DNA from 3 places in the Saccharopolyspora tripterygii genome. Region 2 is predicted to be linked to each of the others. Evidence: riboswitches for the same ligand, from Rfam matches in the RefSeq annotation. Region 2 holds a riboswitch; each other region holds the start of a gene.
The links. Region 2 has a riboswitch for cobalamin ahead of ACYVF3_RS26030 (ribonucleoside-diphosphate reductase subunit alpha). Riboswitches for the same ligand answer to the same signal wherever they lie in the genome.

Region 1 (5,636 bases), on a different contig from region 2:
ATGTCACGTTCTATTGTGGAGGTGGAGTGATGTCGAGCAGCACACCGATCGCTGGGCATCCGGATCTCACCGAGATGCGCACGCGGTACGAGCGGGCTTCGGAAACCCCGACCGCTCAGGTGGCGGACGGCCTCGTAGTGCTCGGAGGCCTGTTCGTCGCGTTGTCGCCGTGGATCACGGGATTCGCCGCCACGACACCGTCGCTGGCGCTGAACAACCTGATCATCGGCCTGGCCGCCGCGGTCCTAGGGCTGTCGTTCGCGGCGGCCTACCACCGCACCCACGGCATCGCCTGGACCTGCCCGGTGTTGGGGGTCTGGACGATCCTGGCCGTCTTCGTGATGAGCGGAACCGCCATGACGACCTCGACGGTCCTGTGCAACATCATCGGCGGAGCGGTGCTGGTGCTGGCAGGCGCAGCGACCATGGCTTCAGCGATGTCCTCCTCTCGATGATCCCGGAGGTTCGCTGAACCACCGCGGGGTCGTGATCGGGGGAGGGGCAGGGCCACGGGGGTGCCGGCAGTGGCGTTGGAGACGGCACCTCCCGTGACCCTGGTGATCAGCTCAGCGTCGGACGCACCGCCGCGGTCGCGCTGATCACGTTCTTGAGGGCCGTGTTGACCTCGGCGTAGCCCCTGGTCTTGAGGCCGCAGTCGGGGTTGACCCACAAGCGCTGCGCGGGAACGGATTCCAGCGCAGCGCGCAGCAGCGAGGTCACCTCGTCGGTCTCCGGCACGCGTGGCGAGTGGATGTCGTAGACACCGGGACCGACGCCCTTGGCGAACCCGACCGCGTTGAGGTCCGAGAGCACCTCCATGCGGGAGCGCGCGGCCTCGATGCTGGTGACGTCGGCCTCCAGGGCCACGATCGCGTTGATCACGTCGCCGAACTCCGAGTAGCACAGGTGGGTGTGGATCTGGGTGGTGTCGGTGACCCCGGAGGTGGCCAGCCGGAACGATTCCACCGCCCAGTCGAGGTAGTGCTTCTGCTGCGCGGCGCGCAGCGGCAGGAGCTCGCGCAGGGCCGGTTCATCGACCTGGACCACGCGGATACCGGCCGCTTCGAGGTCGTGCACCTCGTCGCGGATGGCCAGCGCCACCTGCTTGGCGGTGTCGGCCAGCGGCTGGTCATCGCGGACGAACGACCACGCGAGGATGGTGACCGGGCCGGTGAGCATGCCCTTGACGGGCTTGTCGGTCAGCTTCTGCGCGTAGGTCGCCCACTCGACGGTCATCGGGTTCGGGCGGGAGACGTCGCCGAAGAGGATCGGCGGGCGCACGCACCGCGACCCGTAGGACTGCACCCAGCCCTTGTGCGTGCTGACGAATCCGTCCATGAGCTCGGAGAAGTACTGGACCATGTCGTTGCGCTCGGGCTCACCGTGCACGAGGACGTCCAGGCCGAGCTCTTCCTGCAGCTCGATGACCCGCTGGATCTCGTCGCGCATGCGCTGCTTGTAGGTGGCGGCGTCGATCGTGCCGTTGCGCAGCGCAGCGCGAGCCTTGCGGACGTCGGTCGTCTGGGGGAACGAACCGATGGTCGTCGTCGGCAGCGGGGGCAGCTGCAGCGCCTCCTCCTGGGCCTTCTGCCGCTGCGCGTAGTCATTGCGGCGGGAGTCCGCGGGCCGAAGCGCGCGCAGCCGGGTCTGGACCTCGGCGTTGCGGACGCGGTCGGCGGCGGCCCGGTCGGCGACCACCGCGGCGGCCTCGGCGAGCGCGTCGGCGACGACCTCGCGGCCCTCGCGCAGCGCGCGGCCCAGCACGACGACCTCCTGGACCTTCTGCGCGGCGAAGGCCAGCCAGGACTTCACCTGAGGGTCGATCTGGGTTTCGGCTTCGACGTCGTAGGGGACGTGCAGCAGCGAGCACGAGGTGCCGATCGCGACCTCGTCGGCCACGCCGAGCAGGGTCGCGCCGGTGGTCAACGCCTGGTCGAGATCGGTCCGCCAGATGTTGCGGCCGTCGACGAGGCCGGCGACCAGCGACTTGGTCCGCAGGCCCGTGAGCGCGGGCAACTTGTCCACAGCGGAGGGACTGGTGACGAGGTCGAGGCCGAGCGCCTCGACCGGCGCGTCGGCGAGCACGTCGAGCGCGTCACCGAGATCGCCGAAGTACCCGGCGACGAGCAACGCGGGGCGGTCCGAGAGCTCGCCCAGCCGGCGGTAGGCCTCGCGCAGCGCGTCGAGCTCGGCCTGCGTGCGGTCGGCGGCGAAGGCGGGCTCGTCGAGCTGTACCCACTCGGCACCGGCCTGCTTGAGCTCCGACAGCAGCGCGGCGTAAGCGGGCAGCAGCTCGTCGAGCTTGTCCAGCGGTGCGAACGAGTCGGGGGCGCCTTCAGCGGGCTTGGACAGCAGGAGGAAGGTCAGCGGCCCGACCAGCACCGGCCGGGTGGTGACGCCCTGCTCGGCTGCCTCGCGGAACTGCTCCACCGGCGTCCGGTCGGTCAACGAGAACCGTTCCTGCGGGCTGATCTCCGGGACCAGGTAGTGGTAGTTGGTGTCGAACCACTTCGTCATCTCCAGCGGTGGGGTGGAGTCCACACCGCGGGCCATCGCGAAGTAGGTGTCGAGCGGGTTCAGCCCCAGTTCGGCGTACCGGGACGGCACGGCGCCGAAGGTGACCGCGGTGTCGAGCACCTGGTCGTAGTAGGAGAACGTGTTGCCCGGCACCGAGTCCAGGCCCGCGTCGGCGAGGAAGCGCCAGGAGTCGGCGCGGATCTTGCCCGCGACGGCGCGCAAGTCCTCCTCGCTGCTGCGCCCGGCCCAGTAGCTCTCCAACGCGCGTTTGAGTTCACGGTCCGGCCCGATCCGGGGGTAGCCGAGTACGGTAGATCCGATCTTGGTGGTCAACGCCCTCTCCTCGCGAGCTCGACATCAGAGGCTCCGAGGTCGCCGTGGAGGCGTGCGGGCGGACACGGGCAGCCGCTTTCGGGCAGCACCGCTTTCCGTTCGTCCGCCAGGTCCTCCCTCGAGACCTCGGATCAGCGCGCGCCGCGGCGCGCGCACCGGTGGCAGGTCTTCGGACTCGCGGGCGCTTCCCGGCCTGGCCGGGCGTTCCTAGTGGCCGTCGCTTCCCGGGCCTCTCGGCCCAGTGCTTGTCTTCGGTCGTGCGACCGGTGACGGCTGTCGTTCCCGCTCACCGCTGCGGGGCAGTCCCGGGTTCGCACCGGGTTCCCTCTTGCCTCGTCCGTCCCTGCGCACGACCTCGGTCGCACCGGGGCGGACGAACCACCAGCACTCACCAGGTTAGTGCCGAAACTTCCTTTGGCAAGCAGTTCCACGATGTGCGCGCCCGGTGCGGACGAGTTGCCGGCGCCCAGCACCGCCCGTGAGGTCGCGGTTCTCCAGATGCACACGCGCTGATGAGACTCCGGTCACAGGGAACCCGCGGGCCGTCGCGCACGGGATCCGGCCGGGTTCATCACCCTCCACAACGGACGGTGAAAGAGCTTGGTGGAGGGGCCGGGTCGGGCTACATCGCGAAGTAGCGGAGCCAGACGTAGAGGGTGGACAGCGCGATGGTCACCGCGGTGACGACCATGCCGTACTTGGTGAACTGCCAGAAGCTGATCGGGTACCCGTTGCGGGAGGCCCAGCCGATCGCCACGACGTTGGCGCTCGCGCCGATCGCGGTGGCGTTGCCGCCGAGGTCGGCGCCGAGGGCCAGCGACCACCACAGCGCCTGGCTGATCTCCGGGTCCGGAACCGTGGCCACGAGCTCCTCGACGATCGGGATCGTGGTCGCCACGAAGGGGATCGTGTCGATCATGCCGCCGATCACCGCCGACCCGATCAGCAGGCCGACCGCGGCGAGGAAGTAGTTGTCGCCGACGAGATCGATCGCGGCGCGCCCGAGCGTGTCGATCACCCCGACGTCGACGAGCCCGCCGACCATGACGAACAGCCCCATGAAGAACACCAGGGTCGACCAGTCGACCTCCTCGAGGAACTGCGGCGCCGTGGTCTGCGAGACCAGCACCATCAGCCCGGCGCCGAGCAGGCCCACGAAGGCCGGGTCGATGCCGATCGGCCCGTGCAGGACGAAGGCGACGACGACCGCGCCGACGACGATCAAGCAGCGCCGCAGGAGCCGGTGGTCGTGGATGGCGTCGCTGCCGTCGAGCTCCATGATCTCGGCCATGTGCTCGTCGGCGTCCAGGAACGCCTTGCGGAACAGCACCCGGCACATGCCGATGAAGACCGCGAGCAGGATGACGGTGATCGGTGCGAGGTTGTAGAGGAAATCGGTGAAGGTGAGTCCCGCCCGGCTGCCGATCATGATGTTGGGCGGATCGCCGATCAGGGTCGCGGTGCCGCCGATGTTGGCCGCGAGCACCTCGGCGATCAAGAAGGGGACGACGGGCAGCCGGAGCCGCTGGCAGACGGCGAGGGTGACCGGCGCGATCAGGAGCATGACCGTGACGCTGTCGAGGAACGCCGAGACCAGCGCGGTCAGCAGGACGAGGATGATCATCAGGCGGAACGATTTCCCGCGGCTCTGCTGGGCGGCCCAGATGGCGAGGTATTCGAAGACGCCCGTGTGCTTGAGCACGCTGACGGTGATCATCATTCCGAGCAGGAGGAAGATGACGTTCCAGTCGATCCCGGTCTTCTCGTCGAAGAAGGCGGAATGGGCGTCGACGGCGCCGATGAGAACCATCACCGCAACGCCGCCGAGCGCCGCGGAGACGCGGTGAACGCGTTCGGTGGCGATCAACCCGAATGCGATCAGGAATGTGCTGATGGTCAGTGCGATTACCACGGCCGGGTCGCTTTCGGGGAGGCTCCGCGGGGGAGCGGTCGGTCGTGGTCGGTGGTCTCTGCGTCGTGCCGGTCGATGGTCACCACCGTCTCTCGATTCACGGTTCGCGGGTGCGTTCCCCTTCCGCAGCCGGTTCTCCCGCGCGCTGGAACCGGTGCGCGGCGGTGAACGAGAGGATCAATCCACCTGCGATCATCAAGGCCTGTCCGAGGGCGAGACCGGCGACGACGGCGATGAGCGCTGTGGTGAGCACCAACCAGTCGAAGCCTCGTGAGATCCCATCGGCAGGGGCGTGCGGATCTTCGTCTCGGCGCTGGAGCGGCCCCTCGGTCGTTTCCGAGGATTGTAGCGGTAGATGACGGCTCCTTCCGTGGAACCATGTTTTCCGCTGAACGTCCTCGTGAATGGGATCGGCGTGCGCAGGACAAGTTTTTGGGGCGATGATCTCGTGTTCGAGTCGGGATCGGCATCGGGGTGAACACCCATTTTCTCAGCGTGATCTCCGCTTTTCGTGAAACGGATACGGCGGAAGTCGGATGTGAGATGTGGTCGGTTTGGATTCCCATTCCGGCTGCTTGGAATCGCGGTCAGCTCGGGCGAACGCCGTTGCTGAACCGAGCATCGTTCGGATGAATCGTGGCCCTGGGTGCCGCGGTGCGCCGGCGATCACCGGGGCCCGCGCTCGTCGCGGCTCCGGCGCCTCTCGGCGCGTCCGATCACGGCCTGGGCCGGGATCAGCAGGAGCCAGCAGGCGGGTGCCCACCTGGGGTTCAGCAGCGCGACCGGCATGGAGACGACGAAGATCGCGACCGTGACCGCTGAGGGAGCGAACGCGGACGTGGCCGACATGCCGCTGCGCAGGTTCCCGGAACGG
Region 2 (5,636 bases):
GCCGGGTACGCGATGAGGTCGGCGGGCAGGTCGTCGAACCCGAACCACGCGATTTCGTAGCACTTCTCGGGCTCGCGGTTCTCGGGATCGCCTCGCCAGTCGCGCACCTCGAAGAACACGCCGAGCCTGGGTTCAACCCCAGACGCGGTCGCGTGCAGCGTGTGCACGTGATGGAGGGCCGAAGGCTCGATGCTGACACCGATCTCCTCGCGAGCTTCGCGGATCGCTGCCTGCGTTAACGACTCCCCCGCATCCAGCTTCCCGGACGGCAGATGCCACCACCCGTCGCCGTAGGCACCGCGCCGACGGCTCAGCAGCACACCGCCCTCCCGCACCAGGACCACGTGCGCGTCAACAACCACCCGATGAACCACGATCACCCCACCCAACGACACCCGTTCCGGCGAACCCCCGGATTCCGAGGGAGATCAGAACACGGAACTCCACTGAGATACGGGTTCGGGACGTGACCCCGGCTCGGCGGGAGCGTCGGACGCCTCCCCTACGGTGCGCGCATGAACCTCGGACTCGATCTGATCCTCGGCTGCGACGACGCAGCGGTTCTCGCTGAGCCCTGGAGGATCGGGCTCTGCGCCGCCGCGGCCTCTCCGACGCGAAGTGTTCTAGCGGGCGTGCCCGCCGTGAGGGAGCGGGACTCGTCGTGCGCCGAACCGAATAACTTGGTCGGATCCGCGGAAGCCGAAGAGCGGCGGACTCGGCAGCACCGGGCATCAACAGACCCAAGGTGGTGCTCTGATGAGGAGCGGTGAACTGGTGCGGAGTGAGAGTTCTCCCCGCCACTCTCAACGTATAGCGCAGACCGGGGCTTGCGGCAAGGGCCGGGGTGTGGCGCACAATCCTCTGCACACATGCCGTGACCTGCGATGACGAGCATCCGCAGCGCGGCTGGACGGGGGATTCATGACTGACGTGATCATCGCCGGTGCAGGACCGACCGGGTTGATGCTGGCCGCTGAGCTGCGGCTGCACGGGGTGCGGGTGCTGGTGCTGGAGGAGGCCGACGAGCCGAACGACTTCGTGCGCTCGCTCGGACTGCACGTGCGCAGCATCGAGGTGCTGGACCAGCGAGGACTGCTGGAGCGGTTCCTGGCCGAAGGGACCAAGCACCCCCTCGGCGGCTTCTTCGCCGCCATCTCCAAGCCCGCGCCCGAGCGCCTGGACACCGCGCACGGCTACGTGCTGGGCATCCCCCAGCCCACGACCGAGCGCCTGCTGGCCGAGCGTGCCTCCGAGCTCGAGGTCGAGGTCAGGAGAGGCTGCGCACTGGTCGGACTCGACCAGGACGCGGACGGCGTGACCGCCGAGCTCGCCGACGGCACGAGGCTGCGTGCGCCCTACCTCGTCGGCTGCGACGGCGGTCGGAGCACCGTGCGCAAGCTGTGCGGCATCGGGTTCCCCGGCGAACCGTCCAGAGTGGACACACTGCTCGCCGAGCTGAAGGTGACCGCGTCGCCGGAGACGCTGGCCGCGGTGACCGGCGAGGTGCGCCAGACCCAGAAGCGCTTCGGCATCGGCCCCCTCGACGGCGAGTGGTGCCGGGTCGTCGTGCCCGCCGCGGGCGTCGCCGACGACCGCGGAACGCCGCCGACCCTCGACGAGCTCTCCCGTCAGCTGAGGGCCGTCGCGGGCACCGACTTCGGCGCGCACTCCCCTCGCCGCCTGGCCCGCTTCGGCGACGCCACCCGGCAGGCCGAGCGCTACCGCTCCGGACGGGTGCTGCTCGCCGGCGACGCCGCGCACGTCCACCCGCCGGTCGGCGGCCAGGGGCTCAACCTCGGCCTCCAGGACGCGTTCAACCTCGGCTGGAAACTCGCGGCGGAGGTCGCCGGGTGGGCGCCCGCCGACCTGCTCGACAGCTACCAGGCCGAACGCCATCCGGTGGCGGCCGCAGTCCTGGACAACACGCGCGCGCAGATGCAGCTGATGTCCACCGAGCCCGGCGCGCAGGCCGTGCGGCGCCTGGTATCGGAGCTGATGGACTTCGACGTGGTCAACCGGCACCTGACCGAGAAGCTCATCGCACTCGACGTGCGCTACGACTTCGGCGGGGAGCACGACCTGGTCGGCAGGCGCATCCGGGACGTCGAGCTCAAGCACGGGCGCCTCTACGAGCTGATGCACGACGGACGCGGCCTGCTGCTCGACCAGACCGGCGATCTGTCGACCGAGGGCTGGGCGGACCGGGTCGACCACGTCGTCGACGTCGGTGAACAGCTGGACGCACCAGCCGTGCTGCTGCGCCCGGACGGCCACGTGGCGTGGGTCGGCGACGAGCAGCAGGACCTCCGCCGACACCTTTCGAGGTGGTTCGGAGGGTGACTCAATTCTCCCTCCGACACGCCCATGTTGGTGTTGGACTTCGCCTCAGCCCCAAGATGTAGAGTGTCGCTCGCTGGTGGTTCACCGGGTCCGAGCGGGCTCGGTGTGGCAACAGGGAACCCGGTGCGAGTCCGGGACTGCCCCGCAGCGGTGAACGGGAACGACCGCCGTCATGACGCACTGGACCCCTGGGGTTCGGGAAGCGACGGCTACTAGGACCTGTCTCGTGGTGAGGGAAGTTTTCATGAAAACTTCCCCCACCACGTACGAGACCGGACGCCCGTGAGTCCGAAGACCTGCCATCGGCGCGCGCACGCCCGTGCGCGCCGTCCGGGACCTCGCGGGAGGGTCCACGCGGACATGCGCCGGCCGCTGCCGCCGTCGCGTCCTCGCGCTCCTCCGCCGCCGGTTCCGGGCACGCCTTCCGAGCTCGCGAGGAGAGAGTCCCGGTGACCGACACCGCACTGTCCGAACCCATCCCGCTCACCGGCGGCCGAGTGTCCACTGTGGTTGATCAGGCCTGCGCGGGTCTGGCCGACGTGGACCCGTCGGCGGTGCTCACCGAGGTCGAGCGCAACGTCTACCCCGGCATCGGAGCGGCCGAGCTGAGCGAAGCGCTGATCATGTCGGCGCGCACCCTGGTCGAGTCGGAACCGAACTACGCCGGCGTCACCGCCCGACTGCTGCTGGACAAGCTGCGCGGCGAAGCGCTGAGCTACCTGGCGGGCTCCCCGCAGCAGGCCGACCAGGACCAGATGCGCGACCGCTACGGCGCCTACTTCACCGACTACGTGCGACGCGGCATCGAGCTGGGCAGGCTGGACCCGGAGCTGGCCCGCTTCGACCTGCCCCGGCTGGGCGCGGCGCTGGAGGCCGACCGCGACCTCGCCTTCGACTTCCTGGGGATGCAGACCCTCTACGACCGGTACTTCCTGCACCACGACGGGACCCGGTTCGAGCTGCCGCAGGCGTTCTTCATGCGGGTGGCGATGGGGCTCGCGCTGCGCGAGGACGACCGGGACGCGCGCGCCATTGAGTTCTACCGCCTGCTGTCGTCGTTCGACTTCATGTGCTCCACGCCGACGCTGTTCAACTCCGGCACCACCCGGGCCCAGCTGTCGTCCTGCTTCCTGACCACTGTGGACGACGATCTGCAGTCGATCTTCAGCTCCTACCGCAACAACGCCCTGCTGGCCAAGTACTCCGGCGGCCTCGGCAACGACTGGACCCCGGTGCGCGGCATCGGCGCCCACATCCACGGCACCAACGGCGAGTCCCAGGGCGTGGTGCCGTTCCTGAAGATCGCCAACGACACGGCGGTGGCGGTCAACCAGGGCGGCAAGCGCAAGGGCGCGGTGTGCGCGTACCTGGAGACCTGGCACATCGATGTCGAGGAGTTCCTGGACCTGCGCAAGAACACCGGCGACGACCGGCGACGCACCCACGACATGAACACCGCGAACTGGGTGCCCGACGAGTTCCTGCGCCGCGTCGAGGCCGACGAGCAGTGGACGCTGTTCTCCCCCGACGAGACCCCGGACCTGCACGACCTCTACGGCACCGAGTTCGCCGAGCGCTACCGGGAGTACGAGGCGGCCGCCGAGCGCGACGAGATCCGCGTGTTCCGGCGAGTGCGCGCGGTGGACCTCTGGCGCCGGATGCTGACCATGCTGTTCGAGACCGGCCACCCCTGGATCACATTCAAGGACCCGTGCAACCTGCGTTCGCCGCAGCGGCACGCGGGCGTGGTGCACTCGTCGAACCTGTGCACCGAGATCACGCTCAACACCGCCTCCGACGAGGTGGCCGTGTGCAACCTGGGATCGGTGAACCTCGCTCGGCACATCTCGGCCAACGGTCTCGACCGCGACCGGCTGAAGGCGACGGTGCGCACCGCGGTCCGGATGCTGGACAACGTCATCGACATCAACTTCTACACGATCCCAGAAGCCGAGCGCTCCAACATGCGGCACCGCCCGGTCGGCCTGGGGCTGATGGGCTTCTCCGACGCGCTGCAGAAGTTGCGGATCCCGATGTCCTCGGCCGCTGCGGTCGAATTCGCCGACCGCAGCATGGAGGAGATCGGCTACCACGCGATCGAGTCGTCCAGCCGGCTCGCCGAGGAGCGGGGCCGCTACGCGTCGTTCGACGGATCGCTGTGGAGCCAGGGCGTCCTGCCGATCGACTCGCAGGAGTTCGTCCGCGACGCGCGCGGCGATGCCGACCTCGACACGACGACCACATTGGACTGGTCGTCGCTGCGGGAACGGGTGCGCGACAAGGGGATGCGCAACTCCAACGTGATGGCCATCGCGCCCACCGCGACGATCGCCAACATCTGCGGGGTCGGTCAGTCCATCGAGCCGCTGTACCGCAACCTGTTCGTCAAGTCGAACATGTCCGGCGACTTCACCGTGGTCAACCCGCACCTGGTGGCCGACCTCAAGGAGGCCGGGCTGTGGGACGAGGCGATGGTGGCGGACCTGAAGTTCTACGACGGTTCGCTCGGGCCGATCGAGCGGGTCCCCGACGAGCTCAAGACGCTCTACGCCACGGCGTTCGAGATCGAGCCGCAGTGGCTGGTCGAAGCCGCCGCACGCAGGCAGAAGTGGATCGACCAGGCCCAGTCGCTGAACCTCTACCTGGCCACGCCCAGCGGCCGCAAGCTCGACGAGCTCTACCGGCTGGCCTGGCGCAAGGGGCTCAAGACCACCTACTACCTGCGTTCCACCAGCGCGACCCACGTGGAGAAGTCCACGCTGCGCGGCACCGACGGCAAGCTCAACGCCGTCCCGGCCGCGGCGTGCTCGGTCGAAGACCCGGAATGCGAAGCCTGCCAGTGATCCCCCAGGAGAAAGAGCACATGAGCACCACCACCGGACTCGGCACCATCGACCGCGACGGCGGGCGCGTCGACGTCACCGAGAAGGCCATGATCAACTCTCGGGCCGACGTCAACCAGCTGCTGCCGCTGAAGTACGGCTGGGCCTGGGACAAGTACCTCAACGGCTGCAACAACCACTGGATGCCCACCGAGGTGTCCATGCAGGCTGACATCGCGCTGTGGAAGTCCCGCGACGGGCTCACCGACGACGAGCGCACCATGCTCAAGCGCAACCTCGGGTTCTTCGCCACCGCGGAATCGTTGGTGGCCAACAACATCGTGCTCGCCGTCTACCGGCACCTCACCAATCCCGAGTGCCGGCAGTACCTGCTGCGGCAGGCCTTCGAGGAGGCCGTGCACACCCACACCTTCCAGTACATCTGCGAGAGCCTGGGACTCGACGAGGGCGAGC
Region 3 (5,636 bases), on a different contig from region 2:
AGCTCGTCGAGCAGCTCGCGCACGCGTTCCAACCGCGCCCGTTGCCACCCGCCGACCGGGTGCGGCCGGGACACGATCTCCACGCGAGCACCGTGGGCGCGCAACAGGTTTCGGGTCATCGCGTCGAGCTCGCTGTCGGCGACGACGACCACCGGGTGGCCCAGCGCGGCTCCCACATAGGCCAGGCCGATCGCGAGGGTGCCGCTGCTGGACTCGACCACCACCCCGCCCGGCCGAAGCTCACCTCGCGCTCGTGCGCCGCGCAACATCGACAGCGCCGCGCGCGCCTTCATCGTCGCCGGGCCGACGGACTCCAACTTGGCCCAGAAACCGGGGTGCTGCCGGGGGAGCGGCGTGGGCACGCGCAGCACCGGGGTGTTGCCGATGAGGTCGAGCATCGACTCGCACCTGCGGCCACCGGCACTCTCACCGGGGTCCTCGACCACCTTCTGCACGGGGATCACGGGCGACCTCCGTCGTAGAGGTGGATGCCGGTGTCGTCTCCGCTGAGCCAGAAGAAGGGGTACGGCTCCGCCGACAGCGCGGTGATCTCGCGTCCCAGCATCTCCCGGAAGACCGCGCTTCCCGTCTGCGCGAACACCACGAGCGGGAGCTGCCGCAGGTGGCAGCGATCGACGATGTCGTCGAGCGTGCCGTTGCCCAGCACCATTCCCGAGGCCAGCACCGCGTCCGCGCCGTCGATCGCCACCTGGTGGTCGGCGAGGATCTCCTCGCCGAACTCGGTGCGACCGCCCTTGAGATCGCAGGGGACGCAATCGATCCCGCGTTCCCGCAGGGCCGCGAGCAGCGAGTTGACCACGCCGATCACGGCGACGCGGGAACCCTCGGGCACCGGCACCAGTTCCGCGACGGCGCGGGCGCGGGCCATCGACTTCTCCAGCGACGTCCCCGCGGGGATCCGCACCGCGCGCGAACGCGAGTGCTGCGCGTGCGGAACCGCATCCGCCAGGCAGGCGTCGAGCACCGCCACGCGCACCGCCCTGGAAGGGTGGTGCAGCAGTTCGGCGACGTCACCGCCGACGATCTCGCGGACCAGCTCGTCGCCGAGCTCGCCCGGTTCTGCCGCGCAGGAGCCCACCGCGGAGCCGACCCGCACGCTCAACACCGTGTTCACGTAGCCGCTGCGCCTGCCGGAGTGCTGCGCCGCCTGCACCGTCAGGAAGGCGACGGACACCGTCGAGCTCGGTTCGGCGGATCCGCGCAGATCGGTGATCACGCGCTCCAGCGACGTGGGAGTTCCGCGTTCACAGGGGAACTGACCACTCGTCCGCATGGCCTACGCGATTCGGAGCGCGGCGGGCGAACGCCTCATCGGGCCTATCTGCGCGGGGACGACACATCGATCCGGGTGCACCGGGTACCTCCTCCGGGGCTCCGCGACCCCGTTGACTCGGCACGACGGAGCGAGTCTCCTGACTCATGGATCGGCACCTCCCCCCAGCCTTCCCACCGGCTTTCCGGCAGTGGCGCTCGCGGAGTCGACTCCCCATTCACAGTGGCGGGACCGTGCCGGATTCTCACCGGCTTCCTGCGCACCGTCGCATGAATTGTTTTCAACCTTTCAGCCTGCCCGCGCCCAGTCAAGGGACCGCACTGTGATCGTTGTTGCACATTGCTAGCATCAAGGAGCGAAGTCGCTGGTCCAGACGTCGGAGGTGGAGCATGTCACCGCACGAGGCTCTCGTTCGCGGGGAGTACGTGATCAGGCGTGCGCGTCACGAAGACGTCGAGAGCGCGCGAACCTTGATGTTCGACACCTTCTACCGCGTCATGGGCCACGGCTACGTCCCCGAGTGGCACGCCGACGTCATCGACATGCAGCGCGCGTACTTCGAAACCCCGGGCCACGCGCTGTTCGTCGCCGCCCTCGGCGAAGAGGTGGTCGGAACGGCCTCGGTGCGAGCGAGCGGCCCCAAGAGCCCGCCGCATCCACAGTGGATCGCCGAGCGCTACGGAACCCCCACCACGGCACAGATCTTCCGCACCTACGTCCGCGAGGAGCACCAACGAAACGGGCTCGCCCGCGCACTGGTCGAGAAGTCCTGCGAGTTCGTCGCTGAAACCGGGCTCTACGACACGATCTACCTGCACACCAACCCGGCGATCGCAGGTGCGGAACCGTTCTGGCGCAGCGTGGCCAAGGAGGTCTGCGACGCTCGCGGGACCGGCGACTTCAGCCCCACCATCCACTTCGAGATCCCGGTCCCACCACGGGATCTCACCTCCGCCTGAGGCCGGTCAGGCCTCCGGCGGTTCGGTGATGTGCTGCTCGGCCAGGCAGGCGAAGTCGGCCACCAGGCGATTGCGCTCGCCCGCCCTGGTCGCCAGCACGACGTGGCTCGGCTCGACGCCCTCGATGGGGATCGCGACGAGGTCGGGACGCATCCGGGCGGCCGCGCGCACCGTCACCACCACCGCCTGACCGGCGGCGACGACCTCGAACTTCTCCTCCAGCGCGTTGATGTCCGGGCCCTCGGGCGCCTTGCTGCCGTCGGGACGGGGTTCCAGGCGCCAGTACGCGGACCATGCCGGGTCGGCCTCGGGGAAGCGTGGCATCGGCTCGCCGGCGAGATCGTCGAGGGTGACCGACTCCTCACCCGCCAGCCGGTGTTCGCGGGAGACCACCAACGTCCTCGGTTCCTGGTAGAGCAGCGTCACCCGCAGACCGTCGGTGGGGAACGGCAACCGCGCGACGACGGCGTCCACCTCTCGGTCCAGCAGAGCCGCTTGCGGCTGGCTGAACTCGATGTGCCTGGTCCGCACGTCGGCGTCCGGGTGCGCCCGGCGCATCGCCTGGGCGGCCCTGGTGACGATGAGCCCGTTGCCGTAACCGATGACGATCCGGTTCGGCCGAGCGACCGCGCGGGCTTCCGCCGTGGCTCGGGTCGCCGAGCGCAACAGCGACTTGGCGTGCGGCAGGAAGACCTCGCCGGCCTCGGTCAGCGCGGTCCCGCGAGGTGTCCGGTCGAGCAAGCGCGCGCCGAGCTGCTGCTCCAGCCTGCGGATCTGCCGGGACAGCGAGGGCTGGGCGATGCGGAGCTGCTCGGCGGCCCGGCCGAAGTGCCGGTGCTCGGCGACCACGGCGAAGTACCGCACCAAGCGCAGGTCGAGGTCTCCTTCGGTCATGCGCCCAGGGTATCGCCGACGACCAGGCAGCAGGACACCTCTATCGAACTGAACAGCTGTGATGCCTGAATCGCATGACGGATTTCGAAACGGGACTTGGACGCGAGCCGATGGCCGGACGCAGCCTGGAGCGGTCCGAGGAACCCGTCGAGAGGAGCGCACCGTGCGGGTCTTCATCACAGGCGCGACCGGCATGGTCGGCACCGCCGTCGTCCGCGAACTGCACCAGGCCGGGCACGAGGTGCTGGGACTGGCGCGCTCGGACGCCGCGGCGGCGAAGCTGACCGAGGCGGGGGTGGCGGTGCAGCGCGGCTCGCTCACCGATCTCGACAGCCTGCGCGACGGCGCCGCCCGAGCCGACGCGGTGATCCACACCGCCTTCGTCCACGACTTCACCGACTTCGAGGGTGCAGTGGCCACCGACCGGCGCGCCGTCGAGGCGTTGTGCGAAGCGCTGGTCGGTTCAGCCAAGCCGCTGCTGATCACCTCGGGCGTTCCGGGTGACGGAGCGACCGAGGACACCGTGCCCCCGCTGGACTCGGTCGCGGCGGGCAGGTTCGCGACCGAGGAGCTCGCGCTGTCCTACGTCGATCACGGCGTTCGCGTCTCGATCCTGCGGCTGCCGCGGTCGGTCCACGGACCGGAGGACGCGAGCGGTTTCATCCCGGCGATGATCGCCACCGCCCGCGAGTCGGGGTTCGCGGGATTCGTGGGCGACGGATCGACGCACTTCTCCGCCGTCCACCTGCGCGACGCCGCGCGCCTGTACCTGCGGGCCCTGCACGCGGCGCCGGCCGGAGCCAGGCTGCACGCGCTCGGCGACGGAGCTCTCCCCCACCGCGAGATCGCCACCACCATCGGGCGCCGCCTCGGGCTCCCGGTCACCTCCGTGCCCGCCGAGAAGGCGACCGAGCACTTCGGGTTCCTGGGCATGATCCTCGCGAGCGACCACAGCGCCTCCGCCGAGGCCACCACCGAGCGGTTCGGCTGGAAGCCGGAACGACCGGGCCTGCTGCAAGACCTCGAACAGGAGCACTACTTCGCATGAGCCCCGTGGGCGACGCTGGGCCGGACGGAACCCATCTTCTCGCCCGCAGGACAGGTGATCGTGGATTTCCCAATCAGGGCAACGCATCTCGGTGAACGTGGCGAATGTCGCCGCGTCCTGGAATATTGTTGCGGCCCGGTGTCTTATGTAGTCGTGCCCGCTTCGACTTCCGGCGTGGGGTTGCGCTCCGCGCGCGGCCCCATCCTGCTCGCCCTGATGCTCTCGACAGCGCTGGTGGCGCTGGACGCGACGATCATCGCCACCGCGTCCGCGACCATCGCCCGCGACCTCGGCAGCTTCGCCCAGGTGCCGTGGCTGTTCTCGGCCTACCTGCTCGCCCAGGCGGTGAGCACTCCGCTGTTCGGCAGGCTCGCCGACGTCCTCGGCCGCAAGCGGCTGATGCTTGCGGGAGTGGGGTTCTTCCTGGCGGGCTCGGTCCTGTGCGGCGCGGCCTGGTCGATGCCCGCGCTGATCGGCGGCCGGGTGCTGCAGGGTCTCGGAGCGGGTGCGGTCATGCCCGTGTCGCTGACCATCGCCGCGGACATCTACACGCTCCAGGAGCGGGCCAAGACCCAGGGGTACCTGGCGTCGGTGTGGGCGATCTCGTCGGTCGTGGGCCCCACGCTGGGCGGGGTGTTCAGCGAATTCCTCAGCTGGCGCTGGATCTTCTGGGTCAACCTGCCGCTGTGCTTCGCGGCGGCGGCGATGCTGGTCCTGAAGTACCACGAGTCCCCGCGCGAAGGGGACCGCGAACCGATCGACTACCTCGGTGCGGCGCTGCTGGCCGGGGGCAGCACGCTCCTCCTGCTGGGCTTGCTCGAAGGCGGGACCAGCTGGGCGTGGGCCTCGACCACCTCGGTGCTGATCTTCGTCGCCGCCGCGCTGATGCTGGCCGCCTTCGCCGCGCACGCCCTGCGCGCGACGCACCCGATCCTCAGCCTGCGCCTGCTGCGGCGCCGCGTGGTGGGCGTGCCGACCGCCGTGTCGCTGCTGGTGGGGGTGATCGTCCTCGGCCTGTCCACCTACGTGCCGATCTACGCGCAAGGGGTGCTCGGAGTCGGCCCGCTGATCGCCGGTTTCGCCCTGGCCGCGATGACCGTCGGCTGGCCGCTGGCCGCGACGAACGCCGGCCGCGTGTACCTCGCGCTCGGGTTCCGGCACACGTCGCAGATCGGCTCGACCTTCGTGGTCGTCGGCACCGCCCTGACGCTGCTGCTGGGCGAGAACTCGACGGTGATCATGATCGGGATGTTCACGTTCGTCGTCGGCGTGGGAATGGGGTTGACGGCGGTGCCCACCCTCATCGCGTCCCAGTCCGCCGCCGAGTTCACCGAGCGCGGCGCGGTCACCGGCGTCAACATGTTCGCCCGCTCCCTGGGATCGGCCATCGGCGTGGCGATCTGCGGCGCCATCGTCAACGCCCGCACCACCGTCGGCCCCG

Region 1: it holds a riboswitch for cobalamin, as region 2 does, so the genes downstream of both, metE (5-methyltetrahydropteroyltriglutamate--homocysteine S-methyltransferase) here and ACYVF3_RS26030 (ribonucleoside-diphosphate reductase subunit alpha) in region 2, are expected to answer to the same signal.
Region 3: it holds a riboswitch for cobalamin, as region 2 does, so the genes downstream of both, ACYVF3_RS23595 (Rossmann-like domain-containing protein) here and ACYVF3_RS26030 (ribonucleoside-diphosphate reductase subunit alpha) in region 2, are expected to answer to the same signal.

Annotation. Positions count from the first base shown of each region.
Region 1 covers NZ_BAAGZP010000015.1:92,277-97,912, forward strand. Annotated here, with positions in the region: gene ACYVF3_RS12350 (SPW repeat protein) at 30-455, shown strand; gene metE (5-methyltetrahydropteroyltriglutamate--homocysteine S-methyltransferase) at 562-2,850, opposite strand; cobalamin riboswitch at 2,994-3,248, opposite strand; gene ACYVF3_RS12360 (ArsB/NhaD family transporter) at 3,473-4,762, opposite strand; gene ACYVF3_RS12365 (hypothetical protein) at 4,860-5,015, opposite strand; gene ACYVF3_RS12370 (TMEM175 family protein) at 5,429-5,636, opposite strand, start outside.
Region 2 covers NZ_BAAGZP010000036.1:205,242-210,877, forward strand. Annotated here, with positions in the region: gene ACYVF3_RS26020 (NUDIX hydrolase) at 1-362, opposite strand, end outside; gene rox (rifampin monooxygenase) at 922-2,340, shown strand; cobalamin riboswitch at 2,401-2,658, shown strand; gene ACYVF3_RS26030 (ribonucleoside-diphosphate reductase subunit alpha) at 2,790-5,183, shown strand; gene ACYVF3_RS26035 (ribonucleotide-diphosphate reductase subunit beta) at 5,204-5,636, shown strand, end outside.
Region 3 covers NZ_BAAGZP010000030.1:155,353-160,988, forward strand. Annotated here, with positions in the region: gene ACYVF3_RS23590 (PLP-dependent cysteine synthase family protein) at 1-464, opposite strand, end outside; gene ACYVF3_RS23595 (Rossmann-like domain-containing protein) at 461-1,237, opposite strand; cobalamin riboswitch at 1,407-1,629, opposite strand; gene ACYVF3_RS23600 (GNAT family N-acetyltransferase) at 1,684-2,253, shown strand; gene ACYVF3_RS23605 (LysR family transcriptional regulator) at 2,260-3,147, opposite strand; gene ACYVF3_RS23610 (SDR family oxidoreductase) at 3,311-4,195, shown strand; gene ACYVF3_RS23615 (MDR family MFS transporter) at 4,349-5,636, shown strand, end outside.